One region of the Microbacterium aurum genome, then DNA from elsewhere that is predicted to be linked to it. Evidence: predicted binding sites of a transcription regulator. Region 1 holds the regulator's gene; the other holds the start of a gene.
What was found. The regulator LexA, encoded in region 1, represses DNA repair genes until DNA is damaged. The targets are predictions, from matches to a motif close to TCGAACANNTGTTCGA.
Positions count from the first base shown of each region.

Region 2: imuA' (DnaE2-dependent mutagenesis accessory factor ImuA') is a predicted target of LexA. The motif match lies at 4,682-4,697, and genes of this name have one in related genera.

Region 1 covers NZ_JAFBCQ010000001.1:2,804,997-2,814,901, reverse strand. Annotated here, with positions in the region: gene metE (5-methyltetrahydropteroyltriglutamate--homocysteine S-methyltransferase) at 1-1,672, shown strand, start outside; gene JOD60_RS17055 (hypothetical protein) at 1,721-1,855, opposite strand; gene lexA (transcriptional repressor LexA) at 1,985-2,650, opposite strand; gene JOD60_RS13870 (LysM peptidoglycan-binding domain-containing protein) at 2,928-3,308, shown strand; gene JOD60_RS13865 (histidinol-phosphate transaminase) at 3,322-4,440, shown strand; gene hisB (imidazoleglycerol-phosphate dehydratase HisB) at 4,500-5,111, shown strand; gene hisH (imidazole glycerol phosphate synthase subunit HisH) at 5,108-5,764, shown strand; gene priA (bifunctional 1-(5-phosphoribosyl)-5-((5-phosphoribosylamino)methylideneamino)imidazole-4-carboxamide isomerase/phosphoribosylanthranilate isomerase PriA) at 5,830-6,576, shown strand; gene JOD60_RS13845 (SseB family protein) at 6,560-7,345, shown strand; gene JOD60_RS13840 (DUF1844 domain-containing protein) at 7,367-7,762, opposite strand; gene infC (translation initiation factor IF-3) at 7,994-8,650, shown strand; gene rpmI (50S ribosomal protein L35) at 8,709-8,903, shown strand; gene rplT (50S ribosomal protein L20) at 8,934-9,314, shown strand; gene JOD60_RS13820 (TrmH family RNA methyltransferase) at 9,384-9,905, shown strand, end outside.
Region 2 covers NZ_JAFBCQ010000001.1:1,566,534-1,576,438, reverse strand. Annotated here, with positions in the region: gene JOD60_RS07920 (error-prone DNA polymerase) at 1-2,326, opposite strand, end outside; gene JOD60_RS07915 (DNA polymerase Y family protein) at 2,366-3,946, opposite strand; gene imuA' (DnaE2-dependent mutagenesis accessory factor ImuA') at 3,952-4,659, opposite strand; gene JOD60_RS07905 (HNH endonuclease) at 4,760-5,257, opposite strand; gene JOD60_RS07900 (M23 family metallopeptidase) at 5,565-6,467, opposite strand; gene JOD60_RS07895 (iron-dependent transcriptional repressor DtxR) at 6,721-7,428, opposite strand; gene serC (phosphoserine transaminase) at 7,538-8,656, shown strand; gene JOD60_RS07885 (DUF3027 domain-containing protein) at 8,738-9,295, opposite strand; gene JOD60_RS07880 (cold-shock protein) at 9,279-9,662, opposite strand; gene JOD60_RS07875 (multidrug ABC transporter ATPase) at 9,777-9,905, shown strand, end outside.

The sequences.
Region 1 (9,905 bases):
GCACGCCCTCGTGAGCGAGAGCCTTGATGTGGATGCCGCCTCTCTCGCCGCCGCGGCCGCGCGTGCCTACGCCGTGCTCGGGGCGGCGACGGAGCGCCCCGCCATCCTCGTCGCCGCCGGCTACGGTCCGCTCACACCTGAGGCATGGCGCGCGCTCGGCGCAGCGCCGGTCGAGGCGCTCGCGATCGACCTGCACCGCGGTGGCGTCCCGACGGCGGTACCGGGGCTGGCTGGCAAGACGCTCGTCGGCGGTGTGATCGACGGTCGCAACATCTGGCGCGGCGACCTGGGTGCCGCAGCCGAGCGCCTGGCCTCGCTGGCCGGTCTCGGCGCGGCGGGCGTCGCGGCCGGGACGTCCACATCGCTGCAGCACGTGCCGCACGACGTCGCCGACGAGACCGCGCTGGATGCGCGTCTGGCATCCTGGCTCGCGTTCGCCGACCAGAAGGTCGCGCAGGTCGTCACGCTCGCCCGTGGACTCACCGATGGGCCCGCGGCGATCGCGGCCGACATCGCCGACGCCGCGGCCGCGCTCGCCGACCGTCGCAGCGCGCCGGGCGTGCGGGACGGGGCGGTGCGGAGCCGTGCCGCCGCGCTGACGCCGGCCGACGCGGAGCGCGGCGACCTCGAGCTGCGGGCCGCCGCGCAGGAGTCGCTGGGGCTTCCCGTCCTGCCGACCACGACGATCGGCTCCTTCCCGCAGACGGGCGACATCCGCCGCGCCCGCGCCGCGCACGGCCGCGGCGAGCTCACCGCTGCTGAGTACGCGCAGTTCCTGCGTGACGAGATCGCGCGGGTGATCGCGCTGCAGGAAGACCTCGGGCTGGACGTGCTCGTGCACGGCGAGGCGGAGCGCAACGACATGGTGCAGTACTTCGCCGAGCACCTCGACGGCTTCGCCGTGACGCAGCACGGCTGGGTGCAGTCATACGGGTCGCGGGCCACGCGCCCGTCGATCCTGTGGGGCGACGTCGCACGGCCGGCGCCGATCACGGTCGACTGGGCGCGCTTCGCGCAGTCCCTGTCGGACAAGCACGTCAAGGGGATGCTGACCGGCCCCGTCACGATCCTGGCGTGGTCGTTCGTCCGCGACGACCAGCCGCTCGCCGACACGGCGAACCAGGTCGCGCTCGCCCTTCGGGATGAGATCGCGGACCTCGAAGACGCCGGCATCCGGATCATCCAGGTCGACGAGCCCGCCCTCCGTGAGCTGCTGCCGCTGCGCCGCGCCGATCAGGCGTCGTACCTCGACTGGTCGGTGCGCGCCTTCCGCATCGCGACGGCGGGGGCGGCAGCGCCGACGCAGATCCACACTCATCTCTGCTACTCGGAGTTCGGTGTCGTCATCGAGGCGATCGCCGCGCTGGATGCCGACGTCACCTCGATCGAGGCGGCGCGCAGCCGTGGTGAGGTGATCGGCGACATCGCCGCGTCGGGATTCGCGGCGGGCATCGGTCCCGGCGTCTACGACATCCACTCCCCGCGCGTGCCGAGCAGCGCTGAGATCGAGTCCCTGCTGCGTCGCGCCGCCGCTGAACTGCCGCTGCGGCAGGTGTGGGTCAACCCCGACTGCGGCCTGAAGACGCGGGGGTACGACGAGACGGTGGCGTCGCTGCGGAACCTCGTGACAGCCGCGGACCGGGTGCGCGGCGAGTTGCAGCCCATCGGCTGAGTCTCACCACCCGGCGGCAGTGGGCGTGGCGTCTCACCGGACAGCGTCTCACCGCACCGTGGTCGCCGCGTCCGCCACCACGGCGAGGACCGCGGCGGTGTGCGCCGTCTGCCCGGACAGCTGCGCGTAGACGACGGCAAGCCCGGTGGGGGACAGGTCGAGATCGGTCGCGACGCTTCCCATGGCGGCGGAGCCGATCGCGACGCCCACCGCGAGCGAGCCCGCTCCGATGAGCAGGGCCAGGCCGGCGCCGTGGCGCGCGCACGGCCCGCGGCAGGCGGAGTGCTCCGGACCTCAGCCTCGACGGGTGACTCAGACGGCGCGGAGCACGGCGACGACCTTGCCGAGCACGACGGCGTCGTCGCCGAGGATCGGCTCGAACGCACTGTTGCGGGGGAGGAGCCAGGTGTGACCGTCGCGCTGGCGGAAGGTCTTCACGGTCGCCTCGCCGTCGAGCATGGCGGCGACGATGTCGCCGTTGTCGGCGTTCGGCTGCGAACGCACCACGACCCAGTCGCCGTCGCAGATGGCCGCGTCGATCATCGACTCTCCGCTGACCTTCAGCATGAACAGGTCGCCCTTGCCCACGAGCTGGCGGGGAAGCGGGAAGATCTCCTCGACCTGCTGGTCGGCGGTGATGGGGACGCCGGCGGCGATGCGTCCGACGAGCGGAACGAGCGCCGCGTCGCCGAGGGCCGGCGTCATGTCGGCGGGGTTCTCGGCTGCCGAGCCCGGCAGGTCGATGAGGACCTCCATCGCGCGCGTCTTGCCGGCGTCGCGGCGCAGGTAGCCGCTCAGCTCGAGCTGATTCAGCTGGTGGGTGACGCTGGAGAGCGACTTCAGTCCGACGGCGTCGCCGATCTCGCGCATGCTGGGCGGATAGCCGTGCCGCGCGATGGAGGCCTGGATCACCTCGAGGATCTTCAGCTGCTTGTCGCTCAGGCTCTTGCGTCGGCGGGTCTGAGGCTTGTCGGCCATGTCGCGCGCTCCTTCGATCGCGGCCTCCGGAAGGCGTCGCCTTCGAATGTCGGAGGTTGGTGATGGGGTCATCTTGTCGAAACCGTATCCGGTTCCGGAGGTCTCCGCTCGCAGCGCCACGCGTGTCGCGTTCGATCCATCTCCGATCCGGGGAGGGCTTGACAATCAGATTATATCGAAGATAGCTTCGGTACAGAGATTCGCATCCGACTCTCCCGGCCGAGAGTCGGGTGCGAATCTCTGACATCCGCAGGCATCCGTCCTTGAGGAGGAACCCATGACCACGATCGACATCCTCGGCGCTTCGCCCCGCCGCGCCGTGCTCGGCGCCGCACCCGCGACGCGACTGCGGCTGACGCGTCGCGGTCGCCGGGTCCTGGCCTTCCTCGCATCGGTGCCGGCGATCGTCGCCCTCAGCATCGCGATCATCTCCGGCGGTGGCGCACTCGCCACGTCCGACAGCGGCGCAGGCGCCGCACTCGAGAAGGTCACCGTCATGCCCGGCGACACCCTGTGGTCGATCGCCGAGAGCGTCGCGCCGCAGGCGGACCCGCGCGACGTCGTCGATGCGATCATGCGGCTGAACGCCCTGCCGTCGGGCAGCCTCGACGCCGGCGAGACCATCGCGATCCCGCTGGAGTACAGCGCCGCACGCTGACCCGCCCTCTACGATGGTCAGGGTGAGCGCCCGTCTCGAAGACCTCCCCAACTCGCTGGAGAACCTCCTCCGTCCCGACCTCCGCGGTCTCACGCCGTACGGTGCACCGCAGGCGCCGCTGCCGGTCGCGCTGAACGTCAACGAGAACACCCACCCCGTCCCAGAGGAGGTCGCCGACGACATCCTCGACGGCATCGCGCGCGCGCTGCGCGAGGTCAACCGCTACCCGGACCGCGAGTTCACCGCGCTACGCGAGGGCTTCGCCGATTACCTCGGTCACGGTCTTGCCCCCGATCAGATCTGGGCGGCCAATGGTTCCAACGAGGTGCTGCAGCACCTGCTGCAGGCGTTCGCCGGCCCGGGACGCACCGCGTTCGGGTTCGCCCCGACCTACTCCATGTATCCGCTGCTGACCCGTGCGACCGGCGCATCGTACGTGTCCGGCACGCGCGGGGTGGACTACACGCTCGCCCCCGAGGACGCCGCCGCGCAGGTCGCGCAGGCTCGGCCCGACGTCGTGTTCCTGTGCGCGCCGAACAATCCGACCGGCACCCCGCTCGGGCTCGACGTCATCGAAGCGGTGTACGACGCGACCGACGGCATCGTGATCGTCGACGAGGCGTACCAGGAGTTCGCGCCCCGCGACTCCCGCTCGGCCCTGACGCTATTGCCGGGCCGGGAGCGGCTCGTCGTCTCGCGCACGATGAGCAAGGCGTTCGCTTTCGCCGGCGCGCGCGTGGGCTACCTCGCCGCCGACCCCGCCGTGATCGACGCCCTGCGCCTCGTCCGCCTGCCCTACCACCTCAGCGCGCTCACTCAGGCGGCCGCTGTCGCGGCACTGCGTCACGCGCCGGCCATGCTCGCGATGGTCGACGACATCGTCGCGCAGCGCGATCGCATCTCCGCGACGCTCGCCGCGCTGGGCTACACGCCCTACGAGAGCTGGACGAACTTCGTGCTGTTCTCCGGTGTCGCCGACCCTGCGGCGACCTGGCACGCGCTGTACGACCGGGGCGTGCTGATCCGCGATGTCGGCATCGCGCACAGCCTGCGGGTCACGGCCGGCACTGAAGCGGAGTCGACAGCGTTCCTCGACGCGCTCGCGTCGATCGGCGACGCCGGCCGCGCGTAGCCCGCGTCGCGGCATCCGGCCGACGTCGGCGCGGCGCACGGCGCCGATAGACTCGCGGCATGAGCACTCCTGCGTCCCGGACGGCGGCGATCCGCCGCGCGACGAGCGAATCGACGGTCGAACTCGAGCTCGACCTCGACGGCACCGGTCAGAGCCACATCGACACCACGGTGCCGTTCTTCGACCACCTGCTGACGGCGTTCGCGAAGCACTCGCTGACCGATCTCACGGTGCGCGCCTCCGGCGACACCGACATCGACGCCCACCACACCGTCGAGGACGTCGCGATCGTGCTGGGACAGGCGATCCGTCAGGCGCTGGGGGACAAGAGTGGCATCTCGCGCTACGGCGACGCGCTCGTGCCGCTGGACGAGGCGCTGGCGCAGGCCGTCGTCGACATCAGCGGGCGCCCCTATCTCGTGCACACCGGCGAGCCCGTCGGCTACGAGCACCACCTCATCGGCGGCCACTTCACCGGATCGCTCGTGCGGCACACGTTCGAGGCGCTGGCCTTCAACGGCGGCCTCACGGTCCACGTCACGGTGCTCGGCGGTCGCGATCCGCACCACATCGCCGAGGCCGAGTACAAGGCGTTCGCGCGGGCGTTCCGGCAGGCGAAGGCGCTCGACCCGCTGGTGCAGGGCGTTCCCAGCACGAAGGGCGCGCTGTGACCGACGCCGCGACGCGGCCCCTCGTCGCGGTGCTGGACTACGGGTCGGGCAACGTCCACTCCGCCGTCAAGGCGCTCGCGGCGGCCGGCGCGGACGCCCGGCTGACGGCGGATCGGGGACTGATCCAGGATGCCGCGGGTCTCGTCGTCCCCGGCGTGGGTGCGTTCCGCGCCGTCATGGAGGCGCTGCGGGCGAGCCGCGGCGACGAGGCGATCGAACGGCGGCTGGCCGGCGGGCGTCCGGTCCTCGGGATCTGCGTCGGCATGCAGGTGCTGTTCGAGCACGGGGTCGAGCGCGGTGAGGAGACCGAGGGGCTCGGCGAATGGCCCGGCGCGGTCACCGAGCTCGATGCGCCCGTGCTGCCGCACATGGGGTGGAACACCGTCCGGGCGGGGGAGGGCTCGGTGCTGTTCGACGGCATCGCCGACGAGCGCTTCTACTTCGTGCACTCCTACGGCGCCCAGCACTGGTCGCTCGAGGTCATGCGGCCGTTCCGCGAGCCGGTGCTGACCTGGTGCGATTACGGTACGCCGTTCCTGGCGGCCGTCGAGAACGGACCGCTGTCGGCGACGCAGTTCCATCCCGAGAAGAGCGGTGCCGCCGGCATCCGCCTGCTCGGCAACTGGATCTCGGCGTTGCCGTCGGCCGGGTAGTCTCTCTCCTTGTCTTGCATTCACCGCACCCGCACACGCGGGGAGATGACCCACCCACTGGAGCCATGAACGATTTCGCGTCGACCCCCGAACTGATCCTGTTGCCTGCTGTCGACGTCGCCGACGGAAAGGCGGTGCGGCTGACGCAGGGTGAGGCCGGCACCGAGACGAGCTACGGCGACCCCGTCGAGGCGGCGCTGACCTGGGCCCGTGACGGCGCGCAGTGGGTGCACCTCGTCGACCTCGACGCCGCGTTCGGTCGCGGCAGCAACGCGGCGGTACTGCGCAAGGTCATCAAGCAGCTCAAGGGCGTGCAGGTGGAGCTGTCCGGCGGCATCCGCGACGACGCGACGCTGGAGGCGGCGTTGGAGTCCGGGGCCGCGCGCATCAACCTCGGCACCGCCGCGCTGGAGAACCCGGAATGGGCCGCCGACGTCATCGGCCGCTACGGCGACGCCATCGCCGTCGGGCTCGATGTGCGCGGCACGACGCTGGCCGCCCGCGGCTGGACCCGCGACGGCGGCGACCTGTGGCAGGTGCTGGCGCGCCTGGAGGATGCCGGATGCAGCCGTTACGTCGTCACCGACGTCACCAAGGACGGCACGCTGAAGGGCCCGAACCTCGACCTGCTGCGCGAAGTGACCTCACGCACCGTGAAGCCTGTCGTCGCCTCCGGCGGCATCTCCAACCTCGACGACATCGCGGCGCTGCGCGAGCTCGTCCCGCTCGGTGTGGAGGGCGCCATCGTGGGCAAGGCTCTCTACGCCGGAGCGTTCACGCTGGCTGAGGCGCTGGATGTCGCCGCAGGCTGAGCACCCCGCCGACTCGGCCGGAGTCCCCTGGGAGGGGCGTTCGTTCGAGCCGAATCCCCATTCCGGCGACGACGGCTCGGCCGACCCGGCGCTGCTGGCGGCACTGACCGCGTTCCACGCCGGCCAGGGCGACGCCGTCGCCGTGGTCGAGGCCTACCGCACGGCGCGGCTGCTGATCCCGCTCGTGGCGGAGACGGGGAGCGCCGGCCAGGCGCTCGAACCGGAGGTCGGACCGTACGGGCTGCCGGTCGACAAGACGCAGGAGCTGTCGATCGTGACCGTGGCCGCTCCCGACGGGCGCAAGGTCCTGCCGGTGTTCACCTCGGTGACCGCGATGGCGGCGTGGGACCCGAAGGCGCGGCCAGTGCCCGCCGACGGTGTGCGCACGGCGCTGTCGGCCGCGGCCGATGACACCGATCTGATCGTCATCGACCCGGCATCCGCCACGGAGTTCGTGTTGCGCCGTCCCGCGGTCTGGGCGATCGGGCAGGGTCATCCCTGGGAGCCGGCGCACGCCTCGCCGGAGGTCTTCGCGGGGCTGCAGGAATCGATCGGCGGTGAGCTGGGCGTGCTCGATCTGTCCGTCGCGGCCGGCGACCCGCACGCGCGCCTGCGCGGCCCGGAGCTCGTCGTGCGGCTGCATCTGATCGACGGGCTCGATCAGGGCGAGCTCGACGCGGTCCTGCAGCGGCTCGCCGCTCGCTGGGCGGCCGACGACCGCATCGCCGTGCTCGTCGACTCGCTCACGGTCAAACTCGTCCGCGCCTGACCCCAGACCCGCTCCGCGGGGTCAGGTGACCGGCCCGGTCCACTTCTCGCCGGGACCCTTGCCGATCGCGTCCGGGATGACGGAGGCCTCACGGAAGGCCAGCTGCAGCGAGCGCAGGCCGTCGCGGAGGGACCGCGCGTGCATGTCGCTGATCTCGGGAGCGCCGGCGGTGATGAGCCCGGCGAGGGCGTTGATGAGCTTGCGCGCCTCATCCAGATCGAGCTGCGTGTCGGGGTCGTCGGCGAGTCCCGTCTTCACGGCGGCGGCGCTCATGAGGTGCACGGCGGCGGTCGTGATCACCTCGACAGCGGGGACGTCGGCGATGTCGCGGCTGGCCGCCGCGGCGGCGCGCTCCTGCTCCTCCCAGCGGGCCAGGCGCTCGGCGTCGTGCGGGTCGGGGGCGTCGATCGTGTCCACGTGCTGCTCTCTGCTAGACTGAGCGGGCGCCGGAGTGTTCTGCTCCGGATCGAAAGAGGATCACATCCCACCCGCGCTTGCCGCTCCAGGCTACCGGGTCACGCACTCCGCCCCGCTCGTCGGGGTAGCCACGCCGGTCTGCGGCGGGGATCAGGGTGCAGACGAAGCCGACGTGCGCGTCGTGCGGGGTGGACGTGAGACTCTTCCGCCCGAGACACCTCCCGTGTCCCGGTGGCACCCACCCGTACGACTAAGGAGTTCCGCATCAGCGATCCCCGCACCAACGACCGCATCCGCGTCCCCGAGGTCCGCCTCGTCGGGCCGAACGGTGAGCAGGTCGGTGTCGTCCGCATCGAGGCCGCACTGCGCCTCGCTCAGGAAGCAGACCTCGACCTGGTCGAGGTCGCCCCCAACTCGAAGCCTCCCGTGGTCAAGATCATGGACTACGGCAAGTTCAAGTACGAGGCTGCCCAGAAGGCCAAGGAAGCGCGACGCAATCAGGCCAACACGGTCCTCAAGGAGGTCCGTTTCCGCCTGAAGATCGAGGCGCACGACTACACGACGAAGCTCAAGCGCGCCGAGGGCTTCCTGCAGGCGGGCGACAAGGTCAAGGCCATGATCCTCTTCCGCGGCCGTGAGCAGTCCCGGCCCGAGCAGGGTGTGCGCCTGCTCCGCAAGTTCGCGGAGGATGTCGCCGAGTTCGGCACCGTGGAGTCCAACCCCACGATCGACGGCCGCAACATGGTGATGGTGATCGCACCGCACAAGAACAAGTCCGAGGTCAAGACCGAGCAGAACGCGCAGCGTGCTGCCAACAAGGAGGCGGCGCGCCAGGCGAAGACCGTCACCGCGGACGCCCCCGCCGCCGACGACGCCGCTGCCGAATAGCAGCGTCACCGGCACCACAGACTCCCGCCCCGCGGGAACCACAACGAAGGATAGAGACATGCCGAAGCAGAAGACCCACTCGGGTGCCAAGAAGCGCTTCAAGGTCACCGGTAGCGGAAAGATCAAGAAGCAGCAGGCGAACCTCCGCCACAACTTCGAGGGCAAGCCGACCAAGCGCACCCGCCGCCTGTCGGCCGACAAGATCCTGGCTCCCGGCGACGCCAAGGTCGCCAAGAAGCTCCTCGGCATCTGAGCGCCGACGCAACGTTAGGAAGTAGAAGAAATGGCTAGAGTCAAGCGGGCTGTCAACGCCCACAAGAAGCGTCGCGTCATCCTCGAGCGCGCCTCCGGTTACCGCGGACAGCGTTCGCGCCTGTACCGCAAGGCGAAGGAGCAGGTCACCCACTCGCTCGTCTACGCGTACCGCGACCGTCGCAAGCGCAAGGGCGACTTCCGCCGCCTGTGGATCCAGCGCATCAACGCCGCCAGCCGCGCGAACGGCCTGACGTACAACCGTTTCATCCAGGGTCTCGGCCTTGCGGGTGTGCAGGTCGACCGTCGCATGCTCGCCGAGCTCGCCGTGAACGAGCCCAAGACGTTCGCGTCGCTCGTCGAGACGGCCAAGAACGCTCTGCCCGCGGACGTCAACGCGCCCAAGGCGTAAGCACCGCAGCAGCACACGGCAAAGGGTGTCCTCCATTCGGGGGACACCCTTTCTCCGTAGGATGAGAGCGTGCTCGAGAACCCGCGTTCCCCCCGCGTGCGCGCCGTCGCCAAGCTGACCAAGCGCAGCGCCCGGCAGGAGACCGGTCTGTTCCTCCTCGAGGGCCCCCAGGCCGCTCGGGAGGCCCTGGCGTTCCGCCCGGACACCCTCGTCGAGGTGTTCGCGACGCCCTCGGCGATGGAGCGCCACCAGGACATCCGCGACGGGGCGAAGGATGCCGGGGTCGAGATCGTCCTCACCACCGAAGCGGTCCTGGACGCCATGGCCGACACGGTCACCCCGCAGGGCATCGTCGCCGTCGCGCGGCAGTCGCCGACGTCCCTGCGGGACGTCTTCGCCGCCGGGCCCCGCCTCGTCGCGATCTGCGAGGAGGTGCGCGACCCCGGCAACCTCGGCACGATCATCCGCGCCGCCGATGCCGCCGGGGCGGACGCCGTCGTCCTCACGGGGCGCACCGTCGACCCCTACAACCCCAAGGTCGTCCGCGCGACGACCGGGTCGCTGTTCCACCTGCCGATCGCGGTCGGCCTC
Region 2 (9,905 bases), 1.2 Mb from region 1:
TCCCGGCGTACAGCTTCGCCTTCACCGACTCGATCCGCTCGATGCCGCGCTTGGAGCCCATCGCCCGGCGCAGCACGTCGGCATCCTCCCCCGACAGATCCCCCACGGCCATCCCCATCTGCATGAGCTGCTCCTGGAAGACCGGGATGCCGAGGGTGCGCTCCAGCACCGGCTTCAGCTTCGGATGCGCATACGTCACCTTCTCCTTCCCGAGCTTGCGCCGCACGTACGGGTGCACCGCACCGCCCTGGATCGGCCCCGGGCGGATCAGCGCGATCTCGATCACGAGGTCGTAGAACCGCCGCGGCTGCAGGCGCGGCAGGAGCCCCATCTGCGCCCGCGACTCCACCTGGAACACCCCGATCGAATCGGCCCGGCACAGCATGTCGTAGACCGCCGCCTCCTCTTTCGGGATCGCGTCGAGGCTCCAGTGCTCCCCCGTCGCCTCCGCGATGAGGTCGAAGCAGTACTGCAAGGCGGCGAGCATCCCGAGGCCGAGCAGATCGAACTTCACGAGCCCCATCCACGCCGCGTCGTCCTTGTCCCACTGGATGACGGTGCGCTTGTCCATCCGCGCGTGCTCGATCGGCACGACCTCGCCGACCGGCCGCTCGGTGAGCACCATCCCACCGGAGTGGATGCCGAGGTGCCGCGGCGCCTTCAGCAGCTCGCCGGCGTAGGCCAGCACCCGATCGGGGATGTCGTGATCGTGCGCCTCGTACACCCCGTCCCACCGGTCCACCTGCTTCGACCAGGCATCCTGCTGCCCCGGCGAATGCCCGAGCGCCTTCGCCATGTCGCGCACCGCGTTCTTCGGCCGGTACTGGATCACGTTCGCGACCTGCGCCGCCCGCTCGCGCCCGTACGTGTCGAACACCCACTGGATGATCTCCTCGCGCCGGTCGGAGTCGAAGTCGACGTCGATGTCGGGCTCCTCCTCCCGCATCGCCGAGAGGAACCGCTCGAACGGCAGCCGGTAGAAGATCGAATCGATCGCCGTGATGTCCAGCAGATAGCAGACGGCGCTGTTGGCCGCCGACCCCCGCCCCTGACACAGGATGCCGCGGCGCCGCGCCTCGGCGACGATGCCGTGCACGATGAGGAAGTACCCCGGAAAGTCCTTCTGCGCGATCACATCGAGCTCCCGTTCGATGCGCGCCCGGTCCTCGGCGCTGAGGTCGGGGTACTTCCGCGGGACGGCACCCCACACGAGCTCGCGCAGCCACGACATCGGCGTGTGCCCCTCCGGCACGGGCAGCTTCGGCAGCGCGGGCTTCGCGCGCCGCAGCGGGAAGGCCAGCTCGTCGGCGAGCGTCACGGTGCGCGCGATCGCCCCCGGGTAGCGCCGGAACCGCCGGGTCATCTCGGCGCCGGAGCGCAGATGCGCGCTCGCGTGCGACGGCAGCCAGCCGTCGAGCTCGTCGAGCCCCCGATTCGCCCGCACCGCCGCGATCGCCGCCGCCAGGTGCACCCGCTCAGGCACGTCGTAGTGCACGTTGTTCGTCGCGAGCACCGGCAGTCCCCGCTCGGCGGCGAGCGCCGCGAGGACGTCGTTGTCGCGGGTGTCGGTCGGATTGCCGTGGTCGATGAGCTCGACGTTGACGGCGTCAGGCCCGAAGCGCGAGATGAGCAGGTCGAGCTCGGATGCCGCCGCGCCCGCACCCCCGGCCGCCAGCGCCTGCCGGACGGTGCCCTTCCGGCATCCGGTGAGGATCGCCCAGTGCCCGTCCGCCCGCTCCGCCAGCTCGTCCAGGTCGTAGCGCGGCCGGCCTTTCTCGCCCCCGGCCAGCTGGGCGTGGGTGATCGCCGCGGCGAGCCGGTGATACCCCTCCTCGCCGCGGGCGAGCACGAGCAGGTGGGAGCCGGCGGGGTCGGCGACGCCGCTCTGCACGGCGGGCAGGCCCAGCGACAGCTCCGCCCCGAACACGGTGGCCACCTGCAGGTGCTCGGCGGCTTCGGCGAACCGGGCGATGCCGTAGAACCCGTCGTGATCGGTGATCGCGAGGGCGTGCAGGCCGAGGCGCTCCGCCTCCTCCGCAAGCTCCGCCGGCGCCGACGCGCCATCGAGGAAGGAGAAGGACGAGTGCGCGTGCAGCTCGGCGTACGGCACGGCATCCGCGGGACGCTCGATCGCGGGCGGCGCATACGATCCCCGTTTGCGCGAGAACGCCGGCCCGTCGCCGCCGTCCGGCTCGCGGGGTCCGCCGAGGGCTCGGGCGCCGGGCTTTCGCGGCGCATCCGGGGCGCCGGGCGTGCCCGCCGGGCTCGGGGCGTCGAGCAGCCGCGCCATCTCGGCCCAGGTCACCGAGGGATTGTTGAAGCCCATCAGTCGCCCTTCGACAAGCTCAGGGACCGGAAGTCGCAATCAGTCATAGATACCCTCGGCCTGCCAGCCGCCCTCTTCGCACACCAGCAGCCAGGCCGCCTGCGCGTCGTCGACCATCTGGAACCGGTGCGCCCGCCGCGCCCGCGCCGGATCCCACCCGCGCTCGATCACCGGCCAGGGACCGGCCCAGGTGCGGATGCCGCGGCGTCGCCCGGCGACCTCCAGCACGGCGGGGTCCGCGGTCAGCGCGCCGCGACCGTCGACGGCGACCATGTCGTCGTCGGCGTCGAGCACGGCCACCGGCATGCCGGCACGGAACACCGTCGCCGGCAACGGACCCGGAAGGCTCCCGGGCCAGGGCCGGTCGACACTCGCCGCCCGACCGTCCCCCCGATCTCCCCAGGGCACGAGCCGCTGGCGCTCGGCGAGCCACCGGCCCCCGCCGATCTCGGGAGTGAGCACCGCCTGGTGGCCGAGCATCGCCTGCACGCGCGAGAGGGCGCGGTGCACGCGCTCTTCGGGGCCGGAGCCGAACAGCCGCGCGGTGTGGTGGGCGGCGGCATCCACCGCCTCCGGCTCGATCCGCACCCGCACCACGGCGCTGCGCAGACCTCCGGTTCCCTGTCGCCCGGTCTGCTCCTGCTCGGCCAGCTGCCAGCGCACCCGGTCGACGATCGCGGCCGCGTCGAACGCGCCGGGGTGCAGCCATACCCGGTCGCTGCGGTCGCCGTTCTCGCCGGTGAGCACGACCCGCAGCTCGGTGCAGACGAGCCCGGCCTGCCCGAGGCGCGCGACGAACTCCTCGGCCGGCACACGCACCCCGAACGCGATCTGGTCGGCGATCTCGACCGGCGGCTCGAACACCGCCTCGCGGTGCAGCTCCGGCGGCGGCGTGCGCGGCGCCACGAGCCGGGGGTCGCACCCGGCCGCGAGCGCGTGCAGGCGCGCGCCGCGCGCGCCGAACCGCTCGCCGAGCCGATCCGCGCCGAGGGCGGCGACCTCGCCCAGGGTCTGCACCCCGAGCCGGGCGAACAGCGGCGCGAGCTCTTCGTCGAGCACCGTGACTGGCAGCGGCGCGAGGAACGCCGCCGCCTGCCCCGCCGGCACGATCCGCACCGGATCGCCGGGCCGGGTGCCCGACCGGGCGGCCTGCTCCGCCGTGAACGTGCCGTCGGCGATGCCCACCCGCACCTCCGCGACCCCCGTCGCCTGCACCGCCCCGGCGAGCACCGTGGCCGCCGCCGCCTCGCCGCCGAAGTAGCGCGCCGGTCCCCGCGCGCGTAGCGCGCACAGGCCCGGCTGCAGCAGCTGCACCCCCGGCGCCTGCTCCTCGATCTGGGCGATCAGCGGCGCGAACGCCCGGTGGTCGCGCACCGGATCGGCCTCCACGACCGTCACCTGCGGGCACCGTGCCTGCGCGTCGCGGCGCCGCTGCCCCCGGCGCACCCCCTCGGCACGGGCAGCGGCCGAGCAGGCCACGACGACGCCCTTGTGGAAGACGGCGATCGGCTGCGCGGCGTCGAGCGGATCGTCGCCGTCACGCGTGAGTGCCACGATCGGCCAGTCCGGCACCCACACCACGATGCTCCGCGGCGCGGCCTCGGCGGTGTTCGCTCCCATCTTCCTCACCCCACCGCCCGGAGAGGTGCGCTCTCCCTCGCCGCGGCGGGGACGGATGCCGGGGCCTGCCCCGCGGCCAGTCCGCCCTGCGCGTCGGGGAGCAGCACGCGCCCGGACCGCGGCATCGGGAACCGCCGGCTCGTCACGGTCACCGTCAGCTCCCGCCCCTCCAGCAGCCCGTAGCCGTCGCCGAGACCCGACCACGACGGATCGCCGACGTCGATCATCGCCTCGGTCTGCGGCCACGGTCCCTGCACCAGCAGCACCGCCTCGCGTTCGCGCATGCGCGCCGCGAGCCGCGCGATGTCGGCATCCTTCGCCCGCGCCGGCGGACGCACCGCCACGACCGGCAGCACATCGGCCACCGTCGCGGTCACGGTGAGCCACCGCTCCCCCGGCTCGGGCACCAGTACGAGGCGCTCGAGGTCGACGCCCGCCGCGCGGGCCGCCTCAGCGCCCAGGTGCGGCATGCCGATCGCGGCGCACCACGAGCCCTCGCGCGAGGGGCGCGCCAGCAGCGCGAACAGCAGCGAGGTCGAGCGGCCCAGCGAGTACGAGGCGCCGGGGCGCAGGCCGCCGCCGGGCAGCAGCGCCGCCAGCGCGGGAGGAACCGGCAGCACGGGGGTGTCCAGACGTCGGCCCTGCATGCGCTCCAGCTGCGCCCGCAGCGCACGGACGGTGCCCGCGGCATCCGCGACAGCAGCGTTCCCCACGATCGACCTCACCTCGACAGGCTAGAACATTTGTTCTAACACCTCAATCCGTCGAGGTCGAAGATAATCACGGGTTCCGACACGGACCCGCGCGCGGGTCTCAGGCGGCGAGCGACAGGTAGGGCTCCCAGGCCGGCTCGCTCCGCTCGGTGCCCCGCACCGTCCACTGCGCTCCGCGCGGCGGCTGCGGCAGCCAGCGCAGCTCCCACCCCATCTCCTGCGGTGTGCGGTCGCCCTTCAGGTTGTTGCAGCGCAGGCAGCACGCCACGAGGTTCTCCCACGAGTCGACGCCGCCGCGCGAACGCGGCAGCACGTGGTCGATGGTCGTCGCCGCCTTGCCGCAGTAGCCGCATCGATGCCCGTCTCGCCGCAGCACGCCACGCCGGGTCACTGGCACGCGCCGGGCGCCGGGCACCCGCACGTACCGGGTCAGCACGATCACCGCCGGTCGATCGCGCGAGCCGCCGATCCCCCAGACGGGATTCTCCTCGATCCGTTCGATCACGGTGGCCTTCTCGTTCATCACGAGCACGAGTGCCCGCTTGAACGAGACGACGGCCAGCGGCTCATATCCCGCGTTCAGTACCAGGGTGCGCATGCGACTTCCTCTCGACCGGCCGTGATGGCTTCAACGGCGCTCCGGTGTGTGCGAGCTCACGCGGACGAGGCGGCGCAGGCACGAAAAAAGGCGCTGTCATAAAGACAGCGCCCTGATGCCACGACAGAAGTCGCGGCAGTCGTGCACACGATGCCGAAGCACATAGCGACCGAGCGCATTCACGGTTCGAATGCGAGGTGCTGCGTCCATCGGCTCCCCCTCGGCTCTGCGAGCGTCGGGTTCAGGCTAATACAGCGCGAGAGCGGGAAGGCGAAAAGCAGGTGAACGGATGCCGCGTGTCGCGCGCTCAGCCCGCGTTGGCGACGAGCCAGCTCTCCGAGTTGACCCACGACCCGTTGACGTAGATCTCCAGGTGCAGGTGCGTGCCGTAGGCGCGACCGGTGTCGCTAACCTGGCCGATGAGCTGACCGGCCGAGACGGTCTGGCCGACCGTGACGCGGCGGCTGCCGTACATCATGTGCGCGTAGAGCGAGGTGACCGTGTTGCCGCCGATGTTGTGGGCGATCTTCACGTAGACGCCCCAGCCAGGACCGTTCTCGGTCGACTCCACGACGACGCCGTCGGCGATCGCGTACAGCGGCGTGCCGAGGGGTGCCATGTAGTCGGTGCCCTTATGGCCGGCATACGGGGTGCCGAAGCTCGTGAACGACGTGAGCGGACGCACGACGGAGCCGGCCGGCGCGATCGACTGCGCGATGGCGCCGCTGTAGGCGGCCGACGCGGCCGACGCGGTCGAGGCGGCCGCGGCGATGCGGGCCGCGGCGGCGGCCTTGGCCGCTTCCTCGTCCTTCTTGGCCTGGATCTCCTCGGGCGTGGTCGCGGAGTAGCTGCCGCGGGCGAGGGCGGCCGGGGTCGCCTCGGAGGCGACGACGAGCGACTGCGCGTTCTTGGCGGCGACCTGCTGCACCGTCGTGACGGCGGCTTCTGCCGTGTTGCCGCCGGTCGCGGCGAAAGCGGGGATCGCGACGGTGGCGACGAGGCCGGCGACGGCCGCGACGGTCACGAAGCTGCGCACCGGGTGCGCGCCGCCGCGCAGGCGACGGGGCGTGGTCTTCGCGGGGGTGGATGCTGCGGGAGCGGTCGACGTCGTCAGACGTCGAGCGATCGGGACGCGTCGCGCACGGCGCTGATCGGGTGTCGTCGCTTCGGACTCGGGTGTCTCCTGCGGCGAATCGAACTGTTCAGCCAATGGTCCTCCGGCGCCTCCGCCGCCCTCCCCCAGGGGAAGGATGCTGGTTCGTCGGCACTCGGTGTCGGGGCACAGATGTACGGGCTTCACCGCGCGAACGACGAACCGATGAGGCAATTCGTGCGGAGATCCGTGGCGGGCTTCTCGCCGTTGGACTTTTCGAGGCTACCGGAAGGTAACGAATATGTCACGCGGGAGCACGTGTGCCCAGCCGTTTACCGGGCGATGTCCAGGCTCGGCCGCGCGGTGCCGCTCACGCCTGGGGCGCGGCATCCACCAGGAAGATGTGCGATGCGACCTCGACGGGCAGCTCCAGGCCCTCGCTCTGACCGTCCATCTGCACGAGCACGTAGCCCTCGCTGAAACGGTACTGACCGCGGGCCCCGGGAAGCACACCGGCATCGCGCAGCTGCTCCAGCAGTTCGGGGTCGACCTGGGCCGGCTCGGCGAGGCGCCGCACGGTGCCGGTGAGAGGGCCGCCGACCTCGTTCAGCTGCCGTACGAGGCCCACGACACCCTCGTTGAAGGTGTGCGCGGGCACATCCCCCAGCTGGTCGAGCCCCGGGATCGGGTTGCCGTAGGGCGACTCGGTGGGGTGGCCGAGCAGCTCGATGAGGCGGCGCTCGACGAGCTCGCTCATGACGTGCTCCCAGCGGCAGGCCTCCTCGTGCACGTACGCCCAGTCCAGTCCGATGACATCGCTCAGCAGGCGCTCCGCGAGGCGGTGCTTGCGCATGACGTCGATCGCCTTCTGGCGGCCGGGGGTGGTCAGCTCGAGCGAGCGGTCCTCCGAGACGATGACGAGGCCATCGCGCTCCATGCGGCCGATCGTCTGCGAGACCGTGGGCCCGGAGTGCCCCAGTCGCTCGGAGATGCGCGCACGCAGGGGGACGATGCCCTCCTCCTCGAGCTCGAGGATGGTGCGCAGGTACATCTCGGTGGTGTCGATCAGATCGGTCATGGCTGGCCTTGAATCACGGGGCGAACGGGCGAGGACGGTCTCGTTCAGCCTAGTCGTTTGTGACGGCCCGACGTCCGGACGCGGACGGCGGCGACCCTAGAATCAGTCCATGGCCCACGTGACGCTGCCTCGCGAGATCCTGCCCACCGACGGACGTTTTGGCTGCGGCCCGTCCAAGATCCGCCCCGAGCAGGTCGCCGCGCTCGCCGGCCCCGGCGCGGTGCTGCTGGGCACCTCGCACCGGCAGGCGCCGGTCAAGGGCCTCGTCGGCCAGGTGCGCGCGGGGCTGTCCGACCTGCTGCGGCTGCCGGAGGGCTACGAGATCATCCTCGGCAACGGCGGCTCCACGGCATTCTGGGACGCCGCGGCGTTCGGACTCATCGAGAACCGCGCGCAGAACCTCGTGTTCGGTGAGTTCGGCGGCAAGTTCGCCGCCGCGGCGGCCGCCCCGTGGCTGCAGGCCCCCGACGTGCGCAAGGCCGAGCCCGGCACCCGCACCGCCCCCGAGGCAGTGGAAGGGGTCGACGTCTACGCCTGGCCGCACAACGAGACCTCGACCGGCGTCGCCGCTCCCGTCGAGCGCGTTCACGGCGATGACGGCGCCCTGACCGTCATCGACGCGACGAGCGCCGCCGGCGGCATCAACTTCCGCGTCTCCGAGGCGGACGTCTACTACTTCGCACCGCAGAAGAACCTCGGCTCCGACGGCGGCCTGTGGTTCGCAGCGGTCTCCCCCGCCGCGATCGAGCGGATCGAGCGCGTCGCGGCATCCGGCCGGTACATCCCCGAGTTCCTGAGCCTGAAGAACGCGCTCGACAACTCGCGCCTGAACCAGACCCTCAACACGCCCGCGGTCGCGACGCTGTTCCTCCTCGACAAGCAGCTCGAGTGGATCAACGACAACGGCGGCCTCGGCTGGGCGGCCGCGCGCACGGAAGAGTCCTCCGGTGCGCTGTACGCGTGGGCGGAGGAGGCCTCGTTCGCGACGCCGTTCGTCGCCGACCCCGCCGACCGCTCCCCCGTCGTGGTGACGATCGACTTCGATGAGACGGTGGATGCCGCGGCCGTCGCCGCCAGCCTCCGCTCGAACGGCATCGTCGACACCGAGCCCTACCGCAAGCTCGGCCGCAACCAGTTGCGCATCGCGACCTTCGTCTCCATCGAGCCGGACGACGTGCGCCAGCTGATCAAGGCGATCGACTACACGATCGACGCGATGCGCCGCTGACCCCGCCCCACCTCGGTCGTTGAGCGAGCGAGGAACGAGCGAGACGAAACGCCCCACCCGGTCGCGGGAGAGTCTGCCGGGTCAACGATCGGGGTCGTCGTCCTCGTCGTCGGGGGCGGACTCGTCGAGCACGTCGATGTCGACACCGTCGACGTCCCCGGAGTGCAGGATCGGCGAGCCATCGTCGTCGAAATCGGAGGCGTCGAGGTCATCGAGATCATCGAGCTCGTCGTCGTCCTCGCCGCTCTCGTCCTCGTCGTCGTCGAGGTCGTCATCGCCCTCGGCATCCGCGTTCTCGCGCTCTTCGGCGGCGAGGGCCGCCTGGGCGGCCTGGTACTCGGCCAGGCGCACCGCCCACGGCACCCACTCCGGGGCCAGCAGCGCGCCCTCGCCGGGCAGCAGTTCCACCTCGAGCACGGTGGGGTCGGCGTCATCGGTGACCGCGAGGCTCACCGTCCAGTACCAGCCCGGATAGCCCTCCATGGTGTTGCCGAAGCGCAGCGAGACGACGCCGTCGTCTTCGAGGGTGTAGCCCGCGGCGGGACCCACGGTCGACGGCGCGGTGATCTCGTGCAGCGCCGCGAGGGCGAGGTCGTGCGCGGCGAGCAGACGCGGGTCCGGCTCAGGCGTCGAGCTCATCGGCCACCTTGCGCAGGATCGCCGCGACCTTCTTGCTCTGGCCCGCGTTGGGGTAGTGCCCGCGACGCAGGTCGCCGCCGACGTTGTCGAGCAGCTTGACGAGGTCTTCCACGACGATCGCCATGTCGTCGGGCTTCATCCGGTTGCGCTTGGCGAGGCTCACGGGAGCGTCGAGCACCCGCACGGCGAGCGCCTGCAGACCGCGCTTGCCGTCGGCGACACCGAAGTCCAGGCGCGTGCCGGCCTTGAGTCCCTCGACACCGGCGGGAAGTGCCGTCGCGTGGAGGAAGACGTCCTGACCGTCATCGGTGGTGATGAAGCCGAACCCCTTCTCTTCGTCGTAGAACCTGACCTTGCCGGTGGGCATCGCAAACCTCGCTCATCGGCGCCCGCGGGCGCAGTGACAGTGGGGCGGATGCCCCGGTCCCAGCCTACGGCACCGTCACCGGCACGACGGGGCGCCGGTAGTAGTCTGAGCACGATGCCCTCTTCGCCTTCTCGTACCCCTGGTTCCGTCGACGACGTGCCCGTCCGTCGCATCGACCGCATCCTCGCGTTCATGTCGCTGGGACTGCTCCTGCTGTCGGTGCTCTGCTTCGTCGCGATCATG